3 regions of the Lentzea sp. NPDC005914 genome follow, and region 3 is predicted to be linked to each of the others. Evidence: riboswitches for the same ligand, from Rfam matches in the RefSeq annotation. Region 3 holds a riboswitch; each other region holds the start of a gene.
The links. Region 3 has a riboswitch for glycine ahead of gcvT (glycine cleavage system aminomethyltransferase GcvT). Riboswitches for the same ligand answer to the same signal wherever they lie in the genome.

Region 1 (9,510 bases), on a different contig from region 3:
TGACACCGGCCGCCGGCTGGCTGGCCGACAGTGCGATGGTCTGCTCAGCTCGCGGGTCCTGCACAGTCACCGATGTTCTCCCTCTCGCACCCAGGGAGCCGCTACCGCAGCGGCCCCAACGCGGCTGCTGGCTCAACCGCTGCGGCCTCACCGTACGGGAGAGACCGGACCCAGGACAGGTCGAGGCTTTCTTACCCGTACCGGCGGAATCTCAAACGTGCGGACTCACACGTTCACCGCCGCCCACAGCCGCCGCGCGGTGTCGTAGGCGATCGGTGGAGGCATCGTCATGTCGTCGGCGTCCTCGATCTCCCCGCTGGCCACCAGGACCAGTGCCATCGAGACGTCCCGCAGCTTCACGTTGGCGTGCTGGCTGGCCCGCACGAGCAGTTCGAACGCGTCGCCCGGCGTGCAGGGTCTCGCTCCCATGAGCAGCCCCTTGGCCTGCTCGATGTAGCGCCGGTGCTGCACCATCCGCACCATCTGGTCGGCCCTGAGCACCTCTCCCGCGCAGAACTCCACCACCGCGGCCGCGGTCGCGACGAGCGGCTCGATCTCCTCGATGGCCTTGAGGTCGTCGGGATGCGGCGAGTGGTCCAGGTAGACGGTCAGCACGACTGGACCGCCGTCGCCCCAGCTTCCCGGCACGGCGACCACGTGGAGCCCACCGATGGTGCCGGTTACCTGCCGTTCGTCGCGCGACGCCTCGACGAGCGGCCCTTCACTCCCGTCCACCTGTGCCCGGTCCAACTCGCGCGCGACGCCGACGGCCCTGAGCACCGCACCGTCCGGCCACACGCTGAGCCCTACGCCGCGGCATCCCTGCAGTCGTTCGCACAGGTGCTCCATCAGCCGGGATATGAGTTCGCCACCGAATTTCACCTGGTCCACCCGATGAGGTTATGCCCTGCCGAACGGAAGTGGACGACGTGCGGTCACCGGCGTACGACGAACGGTTGCACAGGCAAGCACCCGTTCATCCGTCGCACTTCGGGCCCGAACAGCTCGGCGCGCCGATTGATCCAGTTAACGCTAAGGACCCAAACAGGACACGTGTTCTGAACCACAGTCGGCCAGAATTCGTTCTCAGGGATAACGCCGGAGCCCCGGTGCGCGACATCCCTGATGTCACGGAGGGACTGAAATGAGAACCGCCATGGAGATCCAGCCACACGAGGCAACTGCGCCTGAGTCCTGTGGGCTGCCCACCACGCCTTGCAGCGTTGTGTGGAGCCGGGGCCACGCGTATGTGCTCGAGGGTCTTCGCGCTCGCTGGGTCGGCCGGGACGACCGGGGCCGCCCGCACGCCATCTCCGGCGCCGAGATGCAGCGCCGAGGCTGGACGCTCTTCAAGACAGCCTGAAAGCTTCTGCAACATCGCGGTAACTTCACCGCCACCCGCAACCAGTCGCACAGCGTGCCGTGAGGCCATCCGGCAGCCCCTGCGCAGTCACTCGTTTAGAGTGCGGGTGTGCGTGATCCGGCTGATCGCCTGCTGACGATTCCGAACCTGCTCAGCGTGTTGCGGCTGGCCGGTGTTCCGCTCTTCCTGTACCTGTTGCTCGGACCCCGCGCGGACGGCTGGGCGCTGCTCGTCCTCGTCTTCGCGGGGCTTTCCGACTGGCTGGACGGCAAGCTCGCGCGCTGGCTCGACCAGATGAGCAACCTGGGCGCGCTGCTCGATCCCGCCGCCGACCGCCTCTACGTGTTCTGCACGCTGCTGGCGTTCGTGATCAGGGACATCGTCCCGCTGTGGATCGCTCTCGTGCTCGTGGGCCGGGAGCTCGTCGTCGGCGTCTGCCTGCTGATACTGAGGCAACGGGGCTGGGGCCCGTTCGATGTCACCTATTTGGGCAAGGCCGCGACTTTCAACCTGCTGTACGCGTTCCCCCTGCTGCTTCTCGCGCAGGGGGATTCGACGTGGGCGCAGATCGCTCAGCCGTTCGCTTACGCGTTCACGGCCTGGGGCGGGGCGCTCTACCTGTGGTCGGCGTTGTTGTACGTCTACCAGTTCTTCCTGGCCCTGCGGGTCACTCCCGGCAAGGCCGCGTGAAAAGATCACCCCATACAGGTTCAGCACGAGGAGCGCAGTCAGTTGATTCCCGAGGAGCTTCGCTACACCGAGGAGCACGAGTGGGTCGCCAGCACCGGCGAGAACACCGTGCGCGTCGGCATCACCGACTACGCCCAGGAACAGCTCGGTGACGTCGTCTTCGTCCAGCTGCCCGAGGTGGGCCACACCGTCGCCGCGGGCGACACGTTCGGCGAGGTCGAGTCGACCAAGAGCGTGTCCGACCTCTACTCGCCGCTCGACGGCGAGATCGTCGCCATCAACGACGCGTTGGTGCAGACGCCGGACTCGGTGAACACCGATCCTTACGGCGAGGGCTGGATGGTGGAGATCCGCCTGAACGACGCGGACGCGCTGGAAGGCCTGCTCGACGCGGACGCTTACAAGGCGTTGGTGGAGAAGGAGTGACGTCGATCTTTCGCCGGATCTTCGGCCGGAAGGGGAGCCGCTCCTCGGGTGGCGACCCGAACGCGATAGGTTTTACCGGAAGTGACGGATCCAGCAGCAGGAGGAGAGCTCAGGTGAGCACGAACGACGGCCCAGGCGTTCCGCCGGAGCAGTCCCCGGAGCGGACCTCCGTCTTCCGGGCGGACTTCCTCCAGGAGATGGAGGGCGGCGCCGAGGCGCCCGCCCAGGAGCCGGCTGTTGCCGGTGTAGACGCACTTCCCGCCGGTTCCGCGCTGCTCGTGGTGAAGCGCGGCCCGAACGCCGGTTCCCGGTTCTTGCTGGACCGCGACACGACGAGCGCGGGGCGCCACCCCGACAGCGACATCTTCCTGGACGACGTGACGGTCTCGCGCCGCCACGCCGAGTTCCGCCGGGAGAGCGGCGAGTTCGTCGTCATCGACGTCGGCAGCCTCAACGGCACCTACGTCAACCGCGAGCCGGTCGACCAGGCCGTTCTCGCGAACGGTGACGAGGTCCAGATCGGCAAGTTCCGCCTCGTCTTCCTGACGGGTCCTGGCTCCGCGGGAGCCTGACGCGTGACGGCCGGGCGGCCACAACGTGGGGGACTGAGCATCGGGGCGGTGCTCTCGCAGCTCCGCCCCGAGTTCCCCGAGGTCACCATCTCCAAGATCCGCTTCCTGGAAGCGGAGGGGCTGGTCCGCCCGGCACGCACGGCCTCCGGCTACCGCCAGTTCTCCGCGGCGGACGTCGAGAGGCTGCGTTTCGTGCTGTCCGCACAACGCGACAGATACCTGCCGCTCAAGGTGATCCGCGAGCAGCTCGACGCCACCCCTGTGGACTCCACCGCGGTGTCGCGGGTGGATCTGCTGACCCAGACCGGAATCGGCGCTGAACAGCTGTCCCAGCTGGAGCGCGACGGTCTGTTGCGCGCCGGTCCCCACGGCCGTTTCACCGCCGAGGACATCACCGCGCTCCGCACGATCCGGACGATGACCGGACTCGGCGTCGAGCGCGAGCACCTGCGCGCGGTTCGCGCTGCGGCGGACCACGAGGTGGTTGCGCTGAAGTCGTTCTCAGATCCCGAGACGGTCCGGGAATTGGCTGACCTGTTCACCTCGTTGCACACGTTGTTGGTAAGAGCGGGCTTGCGGCAATCGTGATCTGTCCGGCGGCAGTGCAGTCTTGATCACGATCTGCCCGCAACAATTGAGCACACGGCCCGCTTGGCGGGTAGCGTCGAAGACGTACGCCGGGGGATGCTCGGGTGTGAAACCGGGTACTCCCGAACGACATAGAGGGAGGCGAGGCCCGATGAGCGAGATGCGTGTCGTCGGCGTGCGGGTGGAGCTGCCCCAGAACCAGCCGATCCTTCTTCTGCGCGAAACCGAGGGCGAGCGGTACCTGCCGATCTGGATCGGCTCCGTCGAGGCCACGGCCATCGCACTCGAACAGCAGGGTGTTCGTCCGGCCCGTCCGTTGACGCACGACCTGCTCAAGGACGTCATCGGGGCGCTGGGTCGCAACCTCGAACAGGTCCGGATCACGGACCTGCAGGAGGGCACCTTCTTCGCCGAGCTCGTGTTCGACGGCGACGTGCGGGTCTCCGCGCGGCCCTCGGACTCGGTGGCGCTGGCGTTGCGCGTCGGTGTGCCGATCCACGCCGAGGAGTCGGTGCTGGCCGAGGCCGGCCTGATCATCCCCGACGAGCAGGAGGACGAGGTCGAGAAGTTCCGCGAGTTCCTCGACTCGGTCTCGCCGGAGGACTTCCGCGGAGCGGACACGTAGGCACACCAGGGGCGCCGACAGCTGAGTTTTGCGTTGTGTCGCTGTCTGTCTCGTTTGGAACCGTCGTAGCGCCTTGGTGTGTCGCTCTTTTGGGCTACTTTCCGCTCGATTTGCTCGCTAAACGATCACTAAACGTCACCTGAACGTCCCGCATCGGGTGACGGTGTGACTCTCCACCTCAGGTTGAGGGTCGATCCTCCCCGCGCGTCGCGTTGACCTGCCCTCTGAGCGGTCTTACCGTCGAACTCGAGTGGACGTCGCCGGTTTGCGTGAGCTGACGCGGCGGCTTGACGGCCATGAGTTTCGTGGCCGTTCCGAGGGGAGGCAGGCGTGGTCGAGGAAGCGCCCGTGCGGGCCGAATCCGGGCAGCAGGGTGAGCTGTTCCCGGACTCCTCGCTGCCGGACGAACTCGTCGGCTACCGGGGTCCCGCGGCGTGTCAGATCGCGGGCATCACATACCGGCAGCTCGACTACTGGGCCAGGACCGGACTCGTCGCTCCGACGATACGGATGGCTCACGGGTCCGGAAGTCAGCGGTTGTACTCCTTCAAGGACATCCTGGTTCTGAAGGTCGTGAAGCGGTTGCTGGACACCGGGGTCTCGTTGCAGAACATCCGGGTCGCGGTCGACCACCTGCGGCGCCGCGGCGTGCAGGACCTGGCGAAGATCACGCTCTTCTCGGACGGGACGACCGTCTACGAGTGCACCTCGCCGGAAGAGGTCGTGGATCTGCTGCAGGGCGGTCAGGGCGTGTTCGGGATCGCGGTTTCCGGTGCCATGCGGGAGATCTCGGGGACGATTCACGAGTTCCCGGCCGAGCGGGCCGACGGGGTGGAGATCGCTCCCATGACCGAGGACGAGCTGACGCGCAGGCGCCGGGAGCGCGCGACGGGCTGAAGTTCGGTTGAGACATTGGTCGCGCCCGTAGCGACTACGTGGGCTGCCTGCGGGTATTCTTCGCGGGTAGTCGCTGAACTCAGGCGGGAGAGACCGGGTTTCGAGCCCGGCGCCGAAGGAGCAAGTCCCTCCCCGGGAACCTCTCAGGCATCCAGGACCGCGTGAGCGAGACGCCTCTGGAAAGTGGACCCGCAAGGGTCCCGCCGACGGTGAAAGCCCCATGTCACACCGGGGTGAACCTCTCAGGCGCCCGTGACGGGTACGGACAGAGCGGGGAGGGCACCAGGACACGTGTGCCCGCAGCCCCCGGAGGCGTTTGATGACGCAGGACCGCATTCCGCTCGCCGCTCTCGAGCACGGCACCCCGTTCGCCGACCGCCACGTCGGCCCGCGCCCGGCGGAGCTCGCGCGCATCCTCGACGTCATCGGCGTCGGATCGCTGGAGGAGCTGGCGCAGCACGCGGTGCCGTCGTCCATTCACGAGCGCGACCTCGTGCTCGACCTGCCGGCTCCGGCGACCGAGACCGAGGCGCTGGCCGAGCTTCGTGAGCTGGCTTCCCAGAACCGGCCGATGACGCAGATGATCGGTCTCGGCTACTACGACACCGTCACGCCGGGCGTCATCCTGCGCAACGTGCTGGAGTCGCCCGCCTGGTACACGGCCTACACGCCGTACCAGCCGGAGATCTCCCAGGGCCGTCTCGAGGCGCTGCTGAACTTCCAGACCATGGTCGGCGACCTGACCGGCCTGCCGGTGGCGAACGCGTCCATGCTGGACGAGTCGACCGCCGCCGCCGAGGCGATGACCCTGGTGCGCCGCGCCGGTCGCTCCAAGTCGAACAAGTTCGTCGTCGACGCCGACACGTTGCCGCAGACGCTGGCCGTCATCGAGACGCGCGCCGAGCCGCTGGGCATCGAGATCGTGGTCGCCGACCTGTCGCAGGGCATCGAGGGGCTCGGCCTGGGCGGCGACTTCTACGGCGTGCTGCTCTCGTACCCCGGCGCGTCCGGTGTGGTGCGCGACCAGAAGGCCCTCATCGAGGAGATCCACGACGCGGGCGCGCAGGCCGTCGTCGTCGCGGACCTGCTCTCCCTCACGTTGCTGCGCGCGCCGGGTGAGATCGGCGCGGACGTCGTCGTCGGCACCACGCAGCGCTTCGGTGTGCCGATCGGGTTCGGTGGCCCGCACGCCGGCTACATGGCGGTCCGGTCCGGCCTGGAGCGTCAGCTGCCCGGCCGTCTCGTGGGCGTCTCGGTCGACTCCGACGGCTCGCTGGCCTACCGCCTCGCGCTGCAGACTCGTGAGCAGCACATCCGCCGCGAGAAGGCCACGTCGAACATCTGCACCGCGCAGGTGCTGCTGGCCGTGATCGCGTCCATGTACGCCGTCTACCACGGTCCCGATGGCCTGCGCGCGATCGCGACCCGTGTGCACCGCATGGCCACCGTGCTCGCCACCGGCCTGTGCGAGGCCGGCCTGGACGTCGTGCACGGCGAGTTCTTCGACACCGTCCAGGTTCGTGTCGAGGGCCAGGCCGCTTCTGTTGTCGAGAAGGCGCGTTCGTTCGGCATCAACCTGCGTCTGGTCGACGCCGACGTCGTGGCAATCGCTTGCGACGAGAAGACGACGCGCGCGCACCTCGTCGCGGTGTGGGAAGCCTTCGGTGTCACTGGATCCGATGTGGACGCCATCGACGCCGACACCGCGGACGGCATCCCGGCCGACCTGCGCCGCACGTCGGACTACCTGACCCACCCGGTCTTCCACGCCCACCGCTCCGAGACCGCGCTGCTGCGTTACCTGCGTGCGTTGTCCGACAAGGACGTCGCGCTGGACCGCAGCATGATCCCGCTCGGCTCCTGCACGATGAAGCTGAACGCGACCGCGGAGATGGAGTCCATCACGTGGCCGGAGTTCTCGACGCTGCACCCGTTCGCGCCCGTCGAGGACGCCGCCGGACTGCTGAAGATCGTCTCCGACCTGGAGGCGTGGCTCGCCGAGGTCACCGGCTACGACGCGGTGTCGTTGCAGCCCAACGCCGGTTCGCAGGGCGAGTTCGCGGGTCTGCTCGCGATCCGCGCGTACCACCGCGCGAACGGCAACGCCGACCGTGACGTCTGCCTGATCCCGTCGTCCGCGCACGGCACGAACGCCGCGTCCGCCGTCATGGCCGGTATGCGCGTCGTCGTCGTGAAGTGCGACGACAAGGGCAACATCGACATGGGCCACCTGCGTTCGACGGTCGCCGAACACGCGGACGACCTCGCCGCGATCATGATCACCTACCCGTCCACGCACGGCGTGTACGAGGACACGGTCAGCGAGGTCTGCGGCCTGGTCCACGACGCGGGCGGCCAGGTGTACGTCGACGGCGCGAACCTCAACGCGTTGATCGGCTTGGCGCGCTACGGGAAGTTCGGCTCGGACGTCTCGCACCTGAACCTGCACAAGACGTTCTGCATCCCGCACGGCGGTGGCGGCCCCGGCGTCGGCCCGATCGGCGTCCGCTCGCACCTCGCGCCGTTCCTGCCGAACCACCCGCTGCAGCCCACCGCCGGTCCCGCCACGGGTGTCGGGCCGATCAGCGCGGCCCCCTGGGGTTCCGCGTCGATCCTGCCGATCTCGTGGGCGTACGTGCGCATGATGGGCGGCGACGGCCTGCGCCGCGCGACCCTGACCGCCGTGGCCGCCGCGAACTACGTTGCCCGGCGGTTGGACGAGCACTACCCGGTGCTCTACACGGGTGAGGGCGGCTTCGTGGCCCACGAGTGCATCCTCGACCTGCGTCCGATCACCAAGGCGACCGGCGTGACGGTGGACGACGTGGCCAAGCGCCTCGCGGATTACGGCCTGCACGCGCCGACGATGTCGTTCCCCGTCGCCGGCACGCTGATGGTCGAGCCGACCGAGTCCGAGGACCTGGCCGAGATCGACAGGTTCATCGACGCCATGATCGCCATCAAGCGCGAGATCGACCGCGTCGGCGCCGGCGAGTGGTCCGTCGAGGACAACCCGCTGCGCAACGCCCCGCACACCGCCGCGTGCGTGACCGTCGGCGAGTGGAACCACCCGTACACCCGCGAGGAGGCCGTCTACCCGGCCGGTACCGGTGCTCCGAAGATCTGGCCGCCGGTCCGCCGCATCGACGGCGCCAAGGGCGACCGCAACCTGGTCTGCTCCTGCCCGCCGCTCTCGGCGTACGGCAGCTGATCCGGTACTCCGAAGGGGCGCACTCGGGGGTGCGCCCCTTCGGCGTTTTCGGGCCGGGTCACGTGGAAACGTTGTGGTACAACGAAAGTTCGTAACGCTCTCTGATCAACTTCCGACTGATCGAACGTGCGAACGATGGCGGAGACCGCCCACGAGATCAAGGACTCGGTCGTCGAGGCGATGGCCGAGGCAGGCCACGACCGCAAACGGCTCCGGTCGGTCACCCTGACATCGGGCGACACCCCGTCGGCCGGTTCGACGAGCTACCCGGACGGCTCCGCGCTGATCCGGGTCTCCGAGGCCGTGCTGGCCCTGATCCCGGTCTACAGCAGGCATCTGGCGCTGTCCGTGGCGCGGCCGAGCCTGTTCCTGAAGCGCCTGCGGTGGCGGCGCCGGTCGTTCGACACCGCCCTGCTCGCCGCCGTGCTGCGCTTCACCAGCCGGGTCGAGCGCTCGTCCGGCCGCGTGCAGACGCTGCCGATCGACCTGGAGCCGTTCCAGCAGCACACGGCCAGCCTCATCGCGACGCACGGCCTGCGGTTCGTCATCGCCCACGAGCTGGCACACCACCTGCAAGGCCCTGCCGACCGCCTCGCGTACCAGGCCGTTCTCGCCGCCCAGCACCACGACGAGTCAGGCGAGCCGTCTCTCGTGCCGCTCGGTGCGCTCGTGGCCGTGGCCGTGCTGCACCACGCCGAGAAGTCGTTGTTCGTGCGTGGTGCCAGGCACTCGCCGGTCAACAGCAGGCTGGGCGTGCTGTGGGAGGAGGTGCCGTTCCACGACCGTTCCTCGTTCAACAGCTACGCGACCGGGCTGTTCGAGGCGACGGACCTGGCCGCCAACTTCATCCAGGGCTCGCGGCCGTCCGTCGACTGGGAGCTGCTGCCGGCGGCACCGGAGCACCCGTTCGCCCGGTGTGACGAGCTCCAGTCGCTGACCCCGGCCCAGCTGGTCGTGGAGCTGCACCGCTGGCCCGCCATCGGCTCGGGCGCACGAGCGTTGCTGGACGGCCGCATCGAGGACGCGGCAGGGCTGTGGGAGGTCCCGCTCGACCGGTTCCACGGCTGGCAGTCCCAGACCCCGCTGGCCGCGTCCACGTTGCGCCTCGGGCTCCGGACGGCGAGGGGCCTGGAAGACC
Region 2 (9,510 bases), on a different contig from region 3:
CGTGGTGGGTGCGCAACATCGGCGAGTTCGCGACGATCGGCCCGAACGCGGTGGCGATGGCGGACGCGATGCTCGCATCCATGCGGGTGGCCGGGCTGTCACTGGTCGAGGCGTCGCGGTCGGTGTCGACGGTGTCGAGCTACGTCGTCGGGTTCGCGATCGCCGAGGTGAACTACAGCGGCAGCGGCAAGATGGACGTCGCGCCGCCGGACATGTCGAAGATCGCGGAGCTCTACCGCGACAAGCATCCGCACTACGTCGAGATGCTGAACGAGCCCTCGCTGTGGTCGGTCGAGGGACTGTTCGAGTTCGGGCTGGACTCCGTGATCGACGGCATCAGGGCGAGGGTCGCGGCCCTGCGATAGGCGAAACCCCCGCAGCGTTGATCGCGTGCGGGGGCCTCATTCATTCAGTTGGTCTTAGATGACGGTCTCCAGCGGCGTGTGCGCGAGGCCGGTCGCCTCGGCCACCGGGCCGTTGGTCAGCTGGCCGGCGTGGACGTTGAGGCCCAGGGCCAACGAACGGTCGTCCTTCAGCGCCTGCGTCCAGCCCTTGTCGGCCAGCGCGACCGCGTAGGGCAGCGTCACGTTGGTGAGCGCGTAGGTCGAGGTGCGCGGGACGGCGCCCGGCATGTTCGCCACGCAGTAGAAGACCGAGTTGTGGACGTCGTAGGTCGGCTCGGCGTGCGTGGTGGGACGCGAGTCCTCGAAGCAGCCGCCCTGGTCGATGGCGATGTCGACGAGCACGGAGCCCGGCTTCATGTCGGCGACCAGCGCGTTGGAGACCAGCTTCGGGGCCGCGGCACCAGGGACCAGCACGGCGCCGATGACCAGGTCGGCCTCGCGGACGGCCTGCTCGATCGCGAACGAGTTGGACGCCAGCGTGCGCAGCCGGCCCTGGAACTGGGCGTCGATCTGGCGCAGGCGGTCGACGTTGGTGTCGAGGATCTGCACGTCCGCGCCCATGCCGACGGCGATGGTGGCGGCGTTGATGCCCGCCACGCCGCCGCCGATCACGACCACGCGGGCCGGGGCGACACCGGGGACGCCGCCGGGCAGCACGCCGCGGCCGCCGGAGGGCTTCATCAGGGAGAACGCGCCGACCTGCGGGGCCAGGCGGCCCGCGACCTCGGACATCGGGGCCAGCAGCGGCAGCGAACGGTTCGGGAGCTGCACGGTCTCGTAGGCGATGGCCGTGGTGCCGGACGCCAGCAGGGCCTCGGTCAGCGGCTTGTCGGCGGCGAGGTGCAGGTACGTGAAGAGGGTCTGACCGGAGCGCAGACGCGGGTACTCGACCGCGATCGGCTCCTTGACCTTGAGGACCAGGTCGCCCTCGGCCCACACGTCGTCGGCGGACGCGAGGATCTTGGCGCCGGCCGCGAGGTACTCCTCGTCGGTGATGGCCGAGCCCAGTCCGGCGCCCTGCTCGACGAAGACGTCGTGGCCGCGGCTGGTCAGTTCGTGCGCACCGGCAGGGGTGAGAGCGACGCGGTACTCGTGGTTCTTGATCTCGCGGGGAACTGCGATCCGCACGATGACTCCTCCGTTCGGGCTGGCCTCTGTCTCACAATGTGAGGCAGTCGGAAGGTCATGTCACCGTGCGGATCGCACTATCCGGTCACTGTCCGGTTGTTCTGCTAGGACAAAGCGGCCTTGAACACCCATGCGTGCCGGCCAACGCCCTGTGGCACGTCGACCACCAGTTTTCCACCCGATCGGGTCCATTTCAGGGGCCTGTCATGACCCAGCAACGTGATCTTGTCGCCGTCCTTGAGCGGCACTGGAGCGTCGACCACGAGCTGTGACCCCGGCTGGACCAACGAGGTGATGTAGAACGCTTCGTTCGGCTTCACCGTGAACCGCAGGTCACCTTGCTGAGCCATCCGCGACCAGTACGTCGTGCCGTAGATCGACTCGCCGTTGGTGCGCAGCCACGCCCCCGTCTCACGCAGTCGCTGCTGCATGATCTCGGGGATCGAGCCGTCCGCGCGCGGGCCGATGTCCAGCAGGAAGTTGCCGTTCTTGGACGTCGTGTCGACGAGCGTGTGGATCACCTCGTCCGCGGTCATGTACATCGAGTCCGGCGTCGCCCGGTTCCACCCGTACGAACGCGGGTCCAGGCCGCGCGAGGCCTCCCACTTCTTCACCACGGTGTTCGGGTACGTCGCGTACTCCGGCGTCGTGTAGTCGTGGGTCGGGATGCCGCACCGGTCGTCGACCGTCACGTCCTTGGGCACGGCCCGGTTCTTGGCCTTGTTGAAGTAGTCCGCCATCACGCGCCGCGAGTCGTTCGCACCACCGATGTCGCACCAGATGACGTCGGGGTCGTACCCGTCGACCAGTTCGGTCATCTGCGGCCCCTGGTAGTCCTTCACGAAGTCGCGCCCGGCCTGATAGCCGGTGTAGGGCTCGGCAGCGCCCGTGTACGGGTTCCGCGGAGCGTGACCGGTCCACGGGCTGTCCGGGTTGAACCACTCCGGCATCGAGAAGTAGAGCCCGTTCTTCAGGCCAGGCGTGTACTTCCGCGACGCGTCGAACAGTTCCTTCACCAGGTCGCGACGAGGACCGAGATCAACGGAGTCGCGGCCGGACACCTTCGAGTCCCACAACGCGAAACCCTCGTGGTGCTTGGAGGTCAGCACGTAGTACTTCGCGCCGGCCTCTTCGAAGAGCTTCACCCACTCGCGAGGGTCGAACTTCGAGGCCGTGAACTGCTGGATGAACTGGTCGTACGAGAAGTCCTTCCCGTACGTCGCCGCGTGGTAGGCGTTCACCGCGTTGTTCGGGTCCTGCATCCACTGCCAGTACCACTCCGCGTACTGCTCACCGGGCGGCGACCAGGCGGGCACCGAGTAGAGCCCCCAGTGGATGAAGATCCCGAACTTGGCGTCGTCGAACCAGTACGGCGACTCGTGGGCGGCCAGCGAGGCGTCGTTCGCCTGGTAGTCCGCGACACCCAGCGTGAACCTGGCGTTCTGCGACGCCGAGGCCTTCGCGGAGGAAGCGACGACCTTCCCGTCGAACGTGCCGGTCCGGTACGCGTGGATGCCGATCCGCACGCGAGCTTCCTCACCGGGCGCGAGCCGCTTCACCAGCGCCGGCTGCAGCGTCACCAGACCCAGCCCCTCGGCGCGCACCCAGATGTTCGAGACCCACTGGTCGCCGAGGTTCACGACGGTGGCCTCGACGGTCTGCCCGCCCAGCCGGGGCAGCTTGGTCGTGCTGCGCGCGGCACGGACCGCGAGCACCGAGCCCTTGGCCACCGGCTGCAACGACAGCGCGAACACGTGCAGCGAGGACTTGCCCTCCACCGCCGGGTTCGTGACCGGCAGCGTGACCCCGACCGCCTCCTTCTGAGGATCCGCCCAGACCTGGGAGGTCCCGATCGACACGGGGTGCTGGTCGGTGCCACCGGGCGAGTAGCGGAACGGCGCGGAGATCGGACCACTGCCCGCGTACCAGTCCGGTCCGCTCACGGCACCTGTCGTGGTCGATCCGTCCGCGTAGTGCACGGTGGCGGTCCCGCCGGCCGCCCCGTACGAGGACGCCACGAGGAAGTGCAGAGTCAGGTAGCGCCCGTGCGGCAGGTCGATCCGCTGCCCCAGCGCGACCGCGTTGTTGTTCTTGGCCTGTGAATTTCCCGGGAAGAGGTACGGCACTCCATCGGCGTTGACCTGCCCGGACGGCAGCCCCTCCGCAGGGAACGCGTAGCCGGAACCGTCGAAGTTGCCGGTCCGGTCCGACGCGGTGTCGATGCCGTCGTTGTCGAAGTACTGGGTGAGGGGAACTGTGATCGGAGCTGGTGCCTCCGCAGCCGATGCAGCGGGGACAGGGGTAAGGACCAGCGAGGCGAGCAGCGCGGCGATGAACGCTTTCCTCATGAGACCTCCGATGTCTGCCTCACCACACCATGGCAGCGCTCTCGCCGATGTCAACCATCTCGCGTTGACACTTGGCGGGGGACGCACATAGCGTTCGCCTGGTCTCGAAGGACTCAAAACTGAACATCGGCCGTGGTGTCCTCTGGTCCAACCAGGGCGGCACCGAAACCCGAGCGGGAGAGACCTCGACGAAGCAGTCGAGGCGCCGAAGGGGCAAGCTCCCGCACACTCTCAGGCAGCAAGACCGCTCGGGGTAGGCAACTCTGCACGGCGGAGGGGGTAGTCACCTGACCGAGCCGTCCCAGCCAGAGGAGTCGCCGTGGAGTTCCCCGAGAACCTGCTCTACACCGTCGAGCACGAGTGGGTCGACTGGACGCCGGGTACCCAGGACCCGCTGACCTGCGGAATCACCTCCTACGCCGCGGACGCCCTCGGTGACATCGTCTTCGTCCAGCTTCCCGAGGTCGGCGCCAAGGTCGTCTCGAACGCCGTCTGCGGCGAGCTCGAGTCCACCAAGTCGGTCAGCGACCTGTTCTCCCCGGTGACCGGCGAGGTGATCGAGGTCAACGGCGCGGTCGTGGACGACCCGGCCGTCATCAACAACGACCCGTACGGCGCCGGCTGGCTGTTCAGGGTGCGGGTCGAGTCCGCGGAGAACCTGCTCACGGCGGCCAAGTACGCCGAGCTCACCACAGACTGACGTGCCGAACCCCACCGCGAAGGACTGATCAGTGGCGATCAGCGTTTTCGACCTCTTCTCCGTCGGCATCGGACCGTCCAGCTCCCACACGGTCGGTCCGATGCGCGCCGCTGCGATGTTCGTCGAGAAGCTCGGGGCACGGGTGTCCGAAGTGGACCGCGTGCACGTCGAGCTCTTCGGCTCGCTCGGTGCGACCGGGCACGGCCACGGCAGCCCCAAGGCCGTGTTCCTGGGCCTCGAAGGCAACCTCCCCGAGGAAGTCGACCCAACGATCGCGGCCGCCCGTGTCGAGGAGATCGTCACCGGCCGACGCCTGAAGCTCGGCGGTGCGCACGAGATCGACTTCGTGCACGACCGCGACCTCGTCATGCACCGCCGCAAGTCGCTTCCGTTGCACCCCAACGGGATGAGCTTCGAGGCGTACAAGGGTGACGAGTCCGTCGAGCACGCCGTCTACTACTCGATCGGCGGCGGCTTCGTCGTCGACGAGAACGCTTCGGGCACGGACCGGATCAAGCCGGACACCACCCCGCTGCCGCACCCGTTCCTGACCGGCGACCAGCTGCTCGCGCGGTGCCGGGAGACGGGCATGTCGATCAGCGAGATCATGATGGCCAACGAGCTGTCGTGGCGGACCGAAGACGAGATCCGCCAAGGACTTCTGCACATCTGGCACGTGATGCAGGAGTGCGTCGAGCGCGGCTGCACCGAGCACGGCGTCCTGCCCGGCGGCCTCAAGGTCCGCCGTCGCGCCGCCGAGATGCGCAAGCGTCTGGAGGGCGAGCACTTCGTCACGGACCCGTTGCGGGTCATGGACTGGGTGACGCTCTTCGCGTTGGCGGTCAACGAGGAGAACGCGGCGGGCGGCCGTGTCGTCACCGCACCGACCAACGGCGCGGCCGGCATCGTGCCCGCGGTCCTGCACTACTACACGAGGTTCGTGCCGGGAGCCAACGACGACGGCGTCGTCAGGTTCCTGCTCACGGCGGCCGCGATCGGCGTGCTGTTCAAGGAGAACGCCTCGATCTCCGGTGCCGAGGTCGGCTGCCAGGGCGAGGTCGGCTCGGCGTGTTCGATGGCCGCCGGCGGTCTCGCCGAGGTCCTCGGCGGCACCCCGGAACAGGTCGAGAACGCGGCCGAGATCGCCATGGAGCACAACCTGGGCCTCACCTGCGACCCGATCGGCGGCCTGGTGCAGATCCCGTGCATCGAACGCAACGCCGTCGCGTCGATCAAGGCGATCACCGCGGTGCGCATGGCGTTGCGCGGCGACGGCTCGCACTTCGTGTCGCTGGACAAGGTCATCAAGACCATGCGCGACACCGGCAAGGACATGTCGGTGAAGTACAAGGAGACCGCGCGCGGCGGCCTTGCCGTGAACGTCATCGAGTGTTAGTCGAACCGGGCGTACGTCTCAATTGCCCCATGGGTACTTTCGAGACGTCCGCCCGGTGTCACACTCGGACTTTGTGGCCATCGCCTACGATCCGCTGAACTCGCTGCACCTCGCGAACCCGTACCCGCTCTTCGTGCACCTGAGAGCGTCCGAACCGGTGTTCTTCAGCGAGGAGAACGGCTACTGGGTCGTCAGCCGGTACGAGAACGTCGTGGAAGTGCTGAGAGATCCGAGCTTCGTCGCGCGGTCCCACAACCTCGATCCCCAGGTGCGCAAAGCACTTCAGGCCACCTTCTCGCCCCGCCGCATGACCGAGCTGGAACCGCTGGTCCGCGACTACGCCGACCGGCTCATCGACGGCTTCCCCGGCCTCGGCTACGGCGACTTCGTGCAGCTGTTCGCCGACCCGTTCCCCGCGATGGTGATGCGCCTCGCGATCGGAACCCTGTCACCGGAAGAGCAGAAACCGCTGGCGGACTTCGACATGACGGTCAACGTGCTGGCGCTCGGCATGCGCTCGCTGCTCGCCGGCCGTCGCGAGCCCTGGATCGGCATCGTCGACGATCCCGCCACGATCCCGTCCGTCATCGAGGAGCTGCTGCGCTACGAAGGCCCGATCGTGAGCCTTTTCCGTTACGCCACCGAGAACGCGGAGATCGGGGGACATCCGGTACCGGCGGGGGCTCAGGTGCAGTTGCTGCTGGCGGCGGCGAACCGCGACGAGGCCGTCTACCACTGCCCGGAGTCGTTCGACCCGTCCCGGCAGATGCCGACGGTCCACCTGTCGCTGGGGGCCGGTGCGCACTTCTGCGTCGGCGCGCCCCTCGCCCGGATGCAAACCCGCGTGGCCCTGGAGCAACTGTCGTCCCGGTTGCCGGGACTGCGGCTCGCGCCGGGCCAGGAGGTCACGTTCCGGCCGGACCTGCGCACCCGCGTGCCGGCCGGTTTGATCGTGGAGTGGTGAGCCCTAGTTGCGGGCGTCGTACGCGCGCTGCGCCTCGAGCACGTCCGGCATGCGCGCCTCGAGCAGGAGGATCAGCGACAGCAACCGCTCCGCCGTCTCGCGGCCGAGCGGCGTGAGGCTGTAGTCGACGCGCGGCGGGTTCGTCGGCTGCGCGTCGCGGTGCACCAGCCCGTCCCGCTCCAGCGCGTGCAGCGTCTGGGACAGCATCTTCTCGCTGACCCCGTCGACCCGGCGGCGCAGCTCGTTGAACCGCAGCGGACCGTTGAGGAGCGCGCTCATCGTGAGGCTGCCCCACTTGCCGGTCACGTGCTCCAGCGTCGGACGTGACGGGCACGCCTTGGCGAACACGTTGTACTCCATGCGGCCCAGGATACCTGGTAGCAGCGCTTACGAAAAGAAAGTGTGAGGTTTTGAGGGCCCGCACACGGGATGTGTGCGGGCCCTCACTCAGAACGGCCAGTCGGCGTTCTGACCTGCTTCGAGCAGCGGAACCATCCGGAAGGTCGCGTCCGTCAGGCCGCCGAACTCGTGCCTGTTGGCCTTGCCGGTCGCGTACGCCGCGTTCTGGTACCCGCCCAGGTTGAAGCCGTAGATCGGTACGTGCCGCGGCACGGCCTCCGAGACGCCCTGGCCCCAGTGGCCGCCCATCGTCTGCATGTCCGAGACGATGAACACGCGATCGTGACCCCGGTAGCTGCGCTGCAGCGACCCGGCGATGTCGGTGCCGTGCCCGACCTCGCCGATCCGCTTCAGGAACTGGTCGACCGTGCGGATCACGGACGCCCCGCACGCGATGTCGTGCCGGAACGTGCCGTCCGCGAAGCCGACCACGTCGACCTGCTCACCCTTGGCTCCCAGTGCGACGCCGAACACCGCCGCGGCCTTGGCCGGGGTGACCTTCGACTTCGCCGAGATCGTGCCGTGGGTCATCGACGCCGAGGTGTCGACGAGGATCAGCGACCGGCCCGGCAGTGCGGGCAGGTTGCGCAGCGACGCCTGCAACGCCTGGTCCAGGGCGTGGCCCCAGCGCAGGCTCGGCGCCGCCTCGTACGCCGACAGGAACCGGAACGGGAACTGCCGCGAGCGTGCGACCTGGCCGGGGTCGGCCAGCCGTGCCGCGACAGCCGCCGCGACGTCGTCGGACATCCCGGCCTCGTCGAAGTTCCTGAGGTTGCGGAGAAGCGCCATGTACCCCATCGACGGCGCGAGCGCCTCCCACACCTCGCGAGTCAGCGGACCCTGCAGCCACCCGGCCACGGCCTCCCACGTCATCCCGGCGCGCCGGAGCACGTCCACCGCGTCCGGACGCTCGAAGAGCGCCCGCCGCTGCTCGACCGGCCACGCCATGAGCTCACGACGTGCCGCGACCACGCGCAGCTGCTCCGGAACCGCGACGTCACCGTCACGGCGCCGGTCCAGCAAGTACCCGAACAGCGCGCCCTGCCAGTCGGCGGCGGGCGAGGGGTGCACGAGGTTCAGCACGTCGGCCATGCGGAAGCCGCGGGCGTCGCTGTCCCACTTGAGGACGGCGCGCTCGTCGTAGAGCCGCTTGACGGCGTCGGCGATACCGCGCTTGACCGGCTTCGGCACGCGCCGGCCGTTCGTGCCGGTCCAGTAGGCGAGCAGTTCGCCCGGCTCGTCGGCGCGCAGCAGCACGGAGTCGATCACGGCACGGTTGGTCACGCCCGCGTCCGAGGGGTCGAGGAGCCGCGCGAGCACGAACTCGGCCGCGCCGACGAGTGACGCGGTGCGCATGTTCGCCTCGCCGCGCAGCCACTTCAGCAGGCGCGCGGTCCACTCGGGATCCGTGAGTGCGGCCTTGTGGACGAGGCTCGCGAACCGGGTGTCGCGCTGACCGCCGGACTCGTAGAAGGTGTGCTCGCCGCCCATGTTCGACACGGCGAGCAGGAACAGCTCGGACTTGGTGTCGCGGGCGTAACCGTCGCCGCCCTCGTAGGTGAGAGCGGTCGGTGCCGGCGCCGTGGCGACCGGGCTGGTGCCCGCCGGACGTGCGCGGAAAATGTTGAACTTCGCCATCGGCTCTTCCCCCTCAGGACAAAAGAAAGGGGAGCCCACAAGCCTCACACGTGTCCGAGATCAAGGTCGCGGAAGGTACACAGCTGCTCTGCCAGACTGAGCTACAGCCGCAATGGCTGGCAGGATTCGAACCTGCGACCCGCCCATTTCAGATGGAAGTAACCCTCTGCTTCGCACCGGACACATGTGAAGTTGTGCGCTCCCGAGATCAATCCGCAGAAGGTTTTGATGCCTTGTCAGGGCATTTCCGTGAAAGGGAAGTAACCCTCTGCTTCGCACCGGGTGCGATATCTATGCAACCACACCGCGCCAGCGATTTAGTTCCGGCTGATGTGGAGTTGTGGGGCGCCCGAGATCAAGTCGCGGAAGGTGACGTGCTCACCGAAGTGAGCGAGACCGGCCGAGGCCGGCCTCAGGAGTTGAACCTGAGTGATCACCGGAAGTAACCCTCCGCTACGCACCGGGCGCACACTCATACAACCACACCGCGCCAGCGATTTTCCTAGGGCGCCGCCTTCACAAGACGGCGCAGC
Region 3 (9,510 bases):
CAAGGAGGACATGAGTGTGATCCGACGTAACCGCATTGCCATCGGGCTCGCCGCGGGGCTGGCAGTTGTGCTGGGTCTGGGTGTCTGGAGCGCAACGGGTAGCAACACGAACTCGAAGCCGGTGGCACAGACCGAAACCGACCTGGGCGTCCTCGGTGACTACGGCGACGTGGGAACTGCCCCGGTACTCCAGGAGCCCGCTCAGGCACCCGAGACCCCTGCTCAGCAGGCAGCACCGGAAACCCCGGCCCCGGCCGCGCAGCCCCCCGCCGCGCAGCCTCCCGCAGCCGCCCCGGTCAGCTCGTTGAAGCTGGTCGGCAAGCAGGTCGACAAGATGGGCATGGTCGTCCAGGACGGCGACGGCCGCACGATGTACCGCTTCGACAAGGACACTCCGAAGCCGGAAACCAAGTCCAACTGCAACGACAAGTGCGCTGTGACGTGGCCGCCCTTCCTGTCGGACACCGTCCCGCAGCTCGAGGGCATCGACCCGAGCATCGTCTCGCTGATCACCCGCGCGGACGGCAAGAAGCAGGTCGCCATCGACAAGTGGCCGGTCTACTCCTACTCGCTGGACCCGGGCCCGGGCAAGTGGAAGGGCCAGGGCGTTGGTGGCACCTGGTTCGTGATCCAGCCCAACGGCAAGCGCAACGTGGAATGCCTGCCCCCTGGCGTCACGGCACCGGCGGCGTAGCCCCCAAAGCATCCCGTTAGGACGGTCCAACTGAGACACACACCACTCTGAACGGACAAACCCCGGCCCTGGGGAAGGGGCCGGGGTTCCCGTCGTTTCGCTCTCTCGCTTCGCAAGCAGGGCCCGCCTGGTTCAGGCGGGCCCTGCTTGCGTTCGTCTGGTAGTGTTTTATCTAGCTGGATAAAAACGGGGGTGACCGTGGAGCACACGGGCAGAACGGCGGCACGGCGCGCGCAGATCGTGCGGGCGGCGATCGAGACCATCGCGGAACTGGGCTACGACCAGGCGACGTTCGCCAAAATCACCGAACGGGCGGGGCTGAGCAGCCCGCGGATGATCTCGTACCACTTCGCGGACAAGAACGACCTGCTGCGCCAGGTCGTGATCGACGTCTTCACCGCCGCGGGCCAGGTCATGGCACCCGCGATGGCCGCCGAGACCACGTGGGGCGGCAAGCTGCGCGCCTACCTGGAGTCGAACCTGCGGTTCCTGCGCGATCACCCGAGGGAGATCGTCGCGCTCACCGAGATCGGCCCGCACCTGCGCACCCCGTCCGGAGAGGGCTACACGAGCACGACCAGCCAGGACTTCAGCGTCACCGGCCTGGCCGAACTGCTCGAAACCGGTAAGGCGGCCGGGGAGTTCCGCCAGTTCGACACCCGCTCGATGGCCGTGCTGATCCGCGCGGCCGTCGACGCGGCCGCACAACGCGTGCGCGACGGGTCCGACGTGGATCTGGACACCTACACCACCGAGGTCATCACCGCGATCGACCTCGCAGTTCGTCTGGGGGACGAATGTTCCGGAAACTAGCGATCGACCTGCTCGTACCGACGGGCATCTACTACGGATCGCGCGCACTCGGCGCCGACCAGACGACAGCACTCGTGCTCAGCGGCGTGATACCGGCCTTGCGCGTGATCTACTCCGTGATCACCGAACGACGCATCAGCGGGGTGAACGCGTTCGTGCTCGGCGCGGTCGTGCTCGGCTTCGCGATGTCGTTCGTGACCGGGGAACCGCGAGTGCTGCTCGTGCGCGCGGCGTGGGGCACCGCGGCATTCGGCGTCGTGATGCTGGCGAGCCTGTTCTTCAAGCGGCCGCTGCTCCACTCGATGGCGATGCTCGTACTACCCGAGGACAAGAAGCAGGTGTGGACGGAGAACTGGGAGAAGTACCCGGCGATCCGGCACGCGCTGCGCGGCTGCACCGCCATCTGGGGCGTGATCTTCCTGGCGGACACCGCGATCCGGGTCGGCATGGCGCTGACGTTGCCGATCGACCTGGTGCCGGTGCTCGACGACGTGCTGCTGGTGGTCCTGCTCGTGGTTCTCGTTGTGGTCCAACGGGTGTACTCGCGGATGGTCATGCACCGGGCCGGGCTGCGCATCAACGGCGTGCACGTCAGCCGGGCATGATCGCGCTCGTGACCGGCGGGGCGCACGGCATCGGCGCGGCACTGGTCAGGCGGCTGATCGGCAGGGGCGACGACGTGGTGATCGCCGACGTCGATCTGGACGGGGAGCGCGGCAGCTTGTTCGTTCGGACCGATGTGCGCTCGTACGAGGGCAACGAACGTGTCGTGGCCGCCGCTGTCGAACGGTTCGGCGGACTCGACATCGCGGTGTTCAACGCCGGTGCCGCCGGACCGCGTTCGTTCAGCGTGGCCGGCTACCGCGACGCCATGCGGATCAACCTCGACGCGGTCGTCTACGGGCTGGCCGCGTGCTCCGCAGTGCTGAACGGCTCGGCGCTCGTGATGTCGAGCATCGCCGGGCTGACCGGCTCGCCCGACGTCTGCTACGGAACAGCGAAACACGCGCAGATCGGGTTGGTGCGGTCGATTTCGCAGACCGCGCCGGGCTACCGGATCAACGCGTTGTGCCCCGGCCTGGTCGACACGCGGGCAGTGGCGGCGTACCGGTCGGAACTGGTGGCCGCGGGACTGGAGCTGGCCACGCCGGAGGAGGTCGCCGCCGCTGCCGAGACAGTGCTGGGCGACCGGCGCACCGGCCAGGTGTGGTCGGTGCAGGCCGGTCGCCCGGTCGAACTGGTGCGGTAAATCAGAGCGTGCTGTACAGCGGGTGCTTGGCGGCCAGCACCTCGACGCGGGCGCGCAGCTCGTCAACAGCCGCACCCGGCTTGAGGGCCTCGGCGATCACGTCGGCGACCTCGGCGAAGTCCACCTCGCCGAAACCGCGGGTGGCCAGCGCCGGGGTGCCGATGCGCAGACCCGAGGTGACCATCGGCGGCCGCGGGTCGTTCGGGACGGCGTTGCGGTTCACCGTGATGCCGATCTGGTGCAGCACGTCCTCGGCCTGCTTGCCGTCGAGCTCGGAGTTCACCAGGTCGACGAGGACCAGGTGGACGTCCGTGCCGCCGGTGAGGACCTTCACGCCCGCGGCGGCCACGTCCGGCTGTGACAGGCGCTCGGCCAGGATCTTCGAGCCTTCCAGCGTGCGGCGCTGGCGGTCGGCGAACTCCGGCGAGGCGGCGTGCTTGAACGCCACGGCCTTGGCGGCGATCACGTGCTCCAGCGGGCCGCCCTGCTGGCCGGGGAAGACCGCGGAGTTGATCTTCTTGGCGATGTCCGCCTCGTTCGAGAGGATCACACCGCCACGGGGACCGCCCAGGGTCTTGTGGGTCGTGGTCGTCGTCACGTGCGCGTGGGGCACGGGCGACGGGTGCAGGCCCGCGGCGACGAGGCCCGCGAAGTGCGCCATGTCGACCATCAGGTAGGCCTCGACCGAGTCCGCGATGCGGCGGAACTCGGCGAAGTCCAGCTGGCGCGGGTACGCGGACCAGCCGGCGACGATCAGCTTCGGGCGGTGCTCCTGCGCCAGGCGCTCGACCTCGGCCATGTCGACGCGGCCGTCCGAGTCGGACACGTGGTACGGCACGACGTTGTAGAGCTTGCCGGAGAAGTTGATGCGCATGCCGTGCGTGAGGTGACCGCCGTGCGCGAGGTCGAGGCCGAGGATCGTGTCGCCGGGCTGCAGCAGCGCGAACATCGCGGCGGCGTTGGCCTGCGCGCCCGAGTGCGGCTGGACGTTGGCGAAACCGGCGCCGAACAACGACTTGATGCGCTCGATGGCCAGGCGCTCGACGACGTCGACGTGCTCGCAGCCGCCGTAGTAGCGGCGGCCGGGGTAGCCCTCGGCGTACTTGTTGGTCAGCACCGAACCCTGTGCCTGCAGCACCGAGACGGGCGTGAAGTTCTCCGAGGCGATCATCTCGAGAGTGCCCTGCTGGCGCGCCAGCTCGGCCGCGACGGCCTCGGCGACCTCGGGGTCGTACTCCGCGAGGGAGGCGTTGAACTGGTCGGACATCTGGAAGATCTCCCTACTTGGCGCGCTTGTAGAACGGAAGTGCGACGACCTCGACCGGCTGCTTCTTGCCGCGGACGTCCACCAGCAGAGGGGTGCCGGGTTCGGCACTGGCCCGAGTCACGTACGCCATGGCGACCGAGTAGCCGAGCGTCGGCGACAGCGCGCCCGACGTGACCTCGCCGACGACCTCGTCGCCGTTCAGCACCGCGTAACCGTGCCGCGGGGCGCGGCGCTCGGGGGTCTTCAGTCCGACCAGGACCGAGTCCACATCGGACTCCGAGACCTTCGTCAGCGCGTCGCGGCCCACGAAGTCGCCCGGCTTGTCGAGCTTCACGACGCGGCCGAGACCAGCGTGGTACGGCGTCAGCGACGTGGTCAGCTCGTTGCCGTACAAGGGCATTCCGGCTTCGAGACGCAACGTGTCGCGGCAGCCGAGACCGCACGGCTTGAGCTCGTGCGCCTCGCCCGCCTCCAGCAGCGCGGCCCAGACGGCCGAGGCGTCGGACGGCGCCACGAAGAGCTCGAAGCCCTCCTCGCCCGTGTACCCGGTGCGGGCGAGCAGCGCGTCGACACCTGCCACGGTGGACGGGTAGGAGGCGTAGTACTTCACGGCCGACAGGTCGGTGTCGGTGAGTCCGGACAGGATCTCGACCGACTTCGGGCCCTGGATCGCGATCAACGCGTAGTCGGTCGACTTGTCGGTGACGACGGTGTCGAACCCGGCGGCGCGCTCGACCAGAGCGTCAGCCACCACAGCGGCGTTGGAGGCGTTGGCGACGACCATGAACTCCTCGTCGCCCAACCTGTACACGATCAGGTCATCGATCACGCCGCCGTCGGCCTGCGTGATCATCGTGTAGCGAGCCTTGCCGACGGCCAGCGCCGAGATGTGGCCGACCAGCGCGTAGTCGAGCGCCTCGCCGGCCTGGGGTCCGGTCAGCACGATCTCACCCATGTGCGTGAGGTCGAACAGGCCCGCGGTGGTGCGCACCGCGTGGTGCTCGGCGAGCTCGCTGGAGTAGCGCAGCGGCATCCGCCAGCCCGCGAAGTCGGTGAACATCGCGCCGAGCTGCTCGTGCTCGGCGTTCAGAGGCGTGAGGCGGGACATCAGAACGCTCCTCCAGGGTGCGCCGAAGAGCCGGCCTGGGCCGGCTGAGGCAACAGAAGAATGACACGGTCCATCGGAGACTCCTCACCAGAGCGAGCCTCCCCCTCTGTCATGAGCCTGAGAGCTTCGCCGCGCAGCACGCGACTTGCACCGTGGGCGAGGCCGATGGGCCTGCTTTTCAGAGTTGCCTTCGTCGTGCGGTACCTGTACCTGAGAGATTCCGGGGAGGAGTTGCTCCTTCGGCGCTCACACTCAAGTGAGCTCTCCCGCGCGACATCGACGGCCGTGTTCAGTTGGTAGCCCCAGACGCTAGCAGGCCAAACGTCACAGCGGCACGCCCTGCGCAGTCTTCTCGACCACCTTGCGCTCAGCCCAGAACGACAGGAACGGGATCGTCCCGGCGAGCAGCACGAGGGCGGTGCCCTTGATCGACCAGCGCAGCTTCAGCGCCAGGTCGACGGAAATGACCAGGTAAATGGCGTAGAGAAAGCCGTGGATCGGCCCGACGACCTTCATGAACTGACCCATGTCCGCGGCGTACTTGAGCACCATCGCCACGCACAGGAGCAGCAGGAAGACACCGACCACGTAAGCCATGACCCGGAACCGGGTCAACGCACCCTTCATCAGCCCGCCTTCGCTCAACGACCGTCCCGCGCGTTGAGGTCCGCGAGCATGCGGTTGTAGGCCGCGAGCTCCGCGTCTTCAGGATCGTCGAAGTGCTCGACAGGCGCGGGTTTGACGGCGTCAACGGTAGTCATCGGCTTCGCGGCGGCCGCAACCGGCTCCGGTGCGGAGAGAACCTCGTCACGACGCTGGCGCGCCAAACGGCGGAAACGCCACACCATGAAGGCCGGGAAGAGGCCGAAGAGCGGCCACTGGAGCACGTAACCGAGATTCTGGAACGTGCCGCTGGCGGACTCGAAGCGCTGCCACTGCCAGTACGCGAGCCCGCAACAGGCGATCAGGGCCACCAGACAGGCAAACCCGATCAACACTCGCTGGGGTGTAAGGAGGCCGCGCACGGCCTCCACACTACTTGGAACGCATGGATACAGGGCTGCCGCCTCCGACAGCCCGTTCCCTCTACTACGCCACGCCGTCCCGGCGCTGCCTCTGCAGACGTGCGACACACCAGGCTGCGGCGGAACCGCGGCGAAGGTGCTGGAGAACCGTCATCGGTCCCAGGCGCCGCCCGAGGTCGGCAGGGCTCAGACCCGCCGCGCGATAGTCGAGCGCGCGCTGGTCCAACGGGCTGATGCCCGCGTCCCACCACTGCTCGGCCTCGGCGACATCGCCAACCAGCTGCCAGTAGCTCGCCGCGGCGGCGAGCAGTGCCTCGGGTGCCTCCGGCGCCCGCTTGCGCATCGCGGCCACGTAGGCCGGATCCGCCGAGTCGACCTTGACCAAGCCACGCGAGGGCCCGCCCCTGCCGCCCCGCTGTGCGGGGATGCCTGGCGCCGAGGGGGGAGCCTCAGCGAGCCACGCGTTCTTGATCCGGTTCACCTCCTGCATCTCTGCGTCATCAGACCGTTCAGCCGCCCACTGCTGCAACAGCTCGTGGACCCCGGAGTCCTCGACCATATGTGCCTCCTCGTCGGTCGGGGATCGGCCATTGCAGCGGAAGGTATTCGGTAGGTCTGACAATCGCCAGACCCTGAATCCCCAGAACACCCGTTACCAGTGCGTGATTGGCCTCTTTCCACCCATCCGGTCCAACGCAGATGGCCGAGGATCACCGAGAGTCACTAGGCGACAGGCGTCGCCGTCCCGAAGAGGCTCCTGATGAAGGTGATGATCGACTCCGCGCCCTGCCTCAGCCAGCCGAGGAGCGTCTGGACCGCGCCTGCGGACTCCTCGGGCCGGGTGATCAGGAGGAACAGCACCAGCGCGACGACCGCCAGCACTAGCACCTTCTTGAGGTTCACAGGTACCTCTCCGTCCATCTCGCTCACAGGTGAGGCGGCAGACCGCCCGTGTCACCCGACATGGTCCCTCATTCACCCGGCTGATGAACAACGACCACGCCCAACTGCCCCCAGGATCCACCGGCCACGCACGCCTGCTGACGGGGAATGTCACCCGAATGGCGGCTAAAGAGAGGCCTCAGCAGCGCCGATGTCCTGGGCACGAGGTGAACACGGACTCCCTCGCATCCCACAGCGTGGACCAGACATGTTGAACCGAGCCTCACCCGGATGCCGAACCGACGGCATCACGCTCTGTCACCCCGTCGTGTCCTTATTAATGCGCACGCGAGCATTCATCCAATAACTCCTGCCCGGCGCAGTTCCATAATTCGGGCGTCCGCCACACCTATGTCGGCAAGCACTTCCCCGGTGTTCATCCCGGTCGTTACCGGAGGCGTCGGAACCGACGCCGGAGTCCGGTCGAAGCGAGGAGCCGGCGCCGGGTGCGGCGAACCGGAGACGTCGACGAACGTCGCCCGCGCCGCGTTGTACGGGTGCCGCGCCGCTTCGGCGGGCGTCAGCACCGGCGCCAGGCACGCGTCGGTGTCCCGCGCGAGGTCAGCCCACTCGTCCCGCGTCCGCGTCTTCACCGCCGCCGCGATTCGTTCCCGCAGGTCAGGCCAGTTCGCCGGGTCGTTGCGCGTCGGTGCGTCCTCCAGGCCCAGCACGCGCACCAGGTCGGCGTAGAACTTCTCCTCCAGCGCGCCGATGGCCACGAACTGCCCGTCCGCGGCCTCGTAGACGTCGTAGAACGGCACGCCACCGTCGAGCATGTTCTCGCCGCGCCCGCCGGACCACATGCCCGCGTTGCGCATCCCGTGCAGGAACGTCGTCAGCAACGCCGCCCCGTCGACCATCGCGGCATCCACGACCTGGCCACGTCCGGAGCGCTCCCGTTCGTACAGCGCCGCGAGCACGCCGAGAGCCAGCAGCAGCCCTCCCCCGCCGAAGTCGCCGAGCAGGTTGATCGGGAACGACGGTGGCCCGCCTGCGCGTCCGAGAGGCTCCAAAGCGCCCGCGACGGCGATGTAGTTGATGTCGTGCCCGGCACGGTCGGACAGGGGCCCGTCCTGCCCCCAGCCGGTCATGCGTCCATATACAAGGCGCGGATTGCGGGCGAGGCACTGCGCCGGACCGATGCCCAGCCGCTCGGTGACGCCCGGCCGGAAGCCCTCGACCAGCACGTCCGACTGTTCGACCAACCGAAGAACCAGCTCGGCACCCTCGGGCTTGCGGGTGTCGATCGCGACTGAGCGCCGGTTGCGGGTCAGGAAGTCGCCGGGGACCGTCGGGTGACTGCCGGGCTTGTGCACCTGGATCACGTCCGCGCCGAGGTCCGCGAGCACCATGCAGCCGAACGGCGCGGGCGCGAGACCGGCGAGCTCGACCACGCGAAGTCCTGCCAGAGGTCCTGTCCTCGATGTAGCAGTCACAAGGACCTCGCGATGATTTCCTTCATGATCTCGTTCGTGCCGCCGAAGATCCGCTGCACGCGGGCGTCGGACCAGGCACGTGCGATCGGGTACTCGTTCATGTAGCCGTAGCCGCCGAACAGCTGCACGCACTCGTCGACGACCTTGCCCAGCCGGTCGCTGGCCCACCACTTCGCCATCGCCGCCGTCGGCACGTCCAGCTCGCCGCGCAGGTGCTTGTCGATGCACTCGTCGATGAACGCCCTGGTCACGGCCGCCTCGGTGGCGCACTCGGCGAGCTTGAACCGGGTGTTCTGGAACTTCATCAGCTCCTTGCCGAACGCCGTGCGCTCCTTCACGTACTTCAGCGTCACGTCGACGGCCGCCTCGATGCCCGCGACCGAGCAGACGCCGATGATCAGGCGTTCCTGCGGCAGCTGGTGCATGAGCTGCACGAACCCGAGGCCCTCCTGGTCGCCCAGCAGGTTCGCGACGGGCACGCGCACGTCGTCGAAGAACAGCTCGGCGGTGTCCTGCCCCTTCATGCCGACCTTGTCGAGCACGCGGCCGCGCCGGATGTCGTTCTCCACGACGATCAGCGAGATGCCCTGGGCGCCCTGGGCGGGGTCGGTCTTGGCCACCACGATCACCAGGTCGGCGTGCACGCCGTTCGTGATGAACGTCTTCGAGCCGTTGATGACGTACTCGTCACCGTCGCGGAGAGCCCTCGTGCGGATGCCCTGCAGGTCGGAGCCCGCGCCGGGTTCGGTCATGGCGATCGCGCCGACGTACTCGCCGGACGCGAGCTTGGGCAGCCAGCGCCGCTTCTGCTCCTCGGACCCGTAGGAGTTGAGGTAGTGGGCGACGATCCCGCTGTGGACGCTGTTGCCCCAGGCGCTGTCACCGGCGCGCGCCTGTTCCTCGAGCAGCACGGCCTCGTGTGCGAACGTGCCGCCGCCGCCCCCGTACTCCTCGGGGATGCTCAGGCACAGCAGCC

Region 1: another riboswitch for glycine. It lies ahead of gcvP (aminomethyl-transferring glycine dehydrogenase); the one in region 3 lies ahead of gcvT (glycine cleavage system aminomethyltransferase GcvT).
Region 2: another riboswitch for glycine. It lies ahead of gcvH (glycine cleavage system protein GcvH); the one in region 3 lies ahead of gcvT (glycine cleavage system aminomethyltransferase GcvT).

Annotation. Positions count from the first base shown of each region.
Region 1 is NZ_JBEXVQ010000017.1:151,600-161,109, forward strand. It holds gene ABZ345_RS24545 (STAS domain-containing protein) at 1-70, opposite strand, end outside; gene ABZ345_RS24550 (ANTAR domain-containing protein) at 226-891, opposite strand; gene ABZ345_RS24555 (CDP-alcohol phosphatidyltransferase family protein) at 1,472-2,053, shown strand; gene gcvH (glycine cleavage system protein GcvH) at 2,096-2,479, shown strand; gene garA (glycogen accumulation regulator GarA) at 2,593-3,051, shown strand; gene ABZ345_RS24570 (MerR family transcriptional regulator) at 3,085-3,639, shown strand; gene ABZ345_RS24575 (bifunctional nuclease family protein) at 3,791-4,264, shown strand; gene ABZ345_RS24580 (MerR family transcriptional regulator) at 4,595-5,161, shown strand; glycine riboswitch at 5,236-5,331, shown strand; gene gcvP (aminomethyl-transferring glycine dehydrogenase) at 5,481-8,372, shown strand; gene ABZ345_RS24590 (hypothetical protein) at 8,508-9,510, shown strand, end outside.
Region 2 is NZ_JBEXVQ010000014.1:10,019-19,528, reverse strand. It holds gene ABZ345_RS20660 (TetR/AcrR family transcriptional regulator C-terminal domain-containing protein) at 1-365, shown strand, start outside; gene ald (alanine dehydrogenase) at 420-1,532, opposite strand; gene ABZ345_RS20650 (alpha-L-fucosidase) at 1,637-3,880, opposite strand; glycine riboswitch at 4,045-4,137, shown strand; gene gcvH (glycine cleavage system protein GcvH) at 4,200-4,580, shown strand; gene ABZ345_RS20640 (L-serine ammonia-lyase) at 4,612-5,976, shown strand; gene ABZ345_RS20635 (cytochrome P450) at 6,050-6,940, shown strand; gene ABZ345_RS20630 (helix-turn-helix domain-containing protein) at 6,944-7,300, opposite strand; gene ABZ345_RS20625 (TROVE domain-containing protein) at 7,388-8,977, opposite strand; gene ABZ345_RS20620 (VTT domain-containing protein) at 9,480-9,510, opposite strand, start outside.
Region 3 is NZ_JBEXVQ010000022.1:134,447-143,956, forward strand. It holds gene ABZ345_RS28805 (hypothetical protein) at 11-694, shown strand; gene ABZ345_RS28810 (TetR/AcrR family transcriptional regulator) at 887-1,507, shown strand; gene ABZ345_RS28815 (VC0807 family protein) at 1,492-2,112, shown strand; gene ABZ345_RS28820 (SDR family oxidoreductase) at 2,109-2,756, shown strand; gene glyA (serine hydroxymethyltransferase) at 2,758-4,023, opposite strand; gene gcvT (glycine cleavage system aminomethyltransferase GcvT) at 4,037-5,131, opposite strand; glycine riboswitch at 5,228-5,319, opposite strand; glycine riboswitch at 5,320-5,410, opposite strand; gene ABZ345_RS28835 (DUF3817 domain-containing protein) at 5,456-5,758, opposite strand; gene ABZ345_RS28840 (hypothetical protein) at 5,773-6,105, opposite strand; gene ABZ345_RS28845 (helix-turn-helix transcriptional regulator) at 6,221-6,715, opposite strand; gene ABZ345_RS28850 (hypothetical protein) at 6,880-7,077, opposite strand; gene ABZ345_RS28855 (CaiB/BaiF CoA-transferase family protein) at 7,395-8,534, opposite strand; gene ABZ345_RS28860 (acyl-CoA dehydrogenase family protein) at 8,531-9,510, opposite strand, start outside.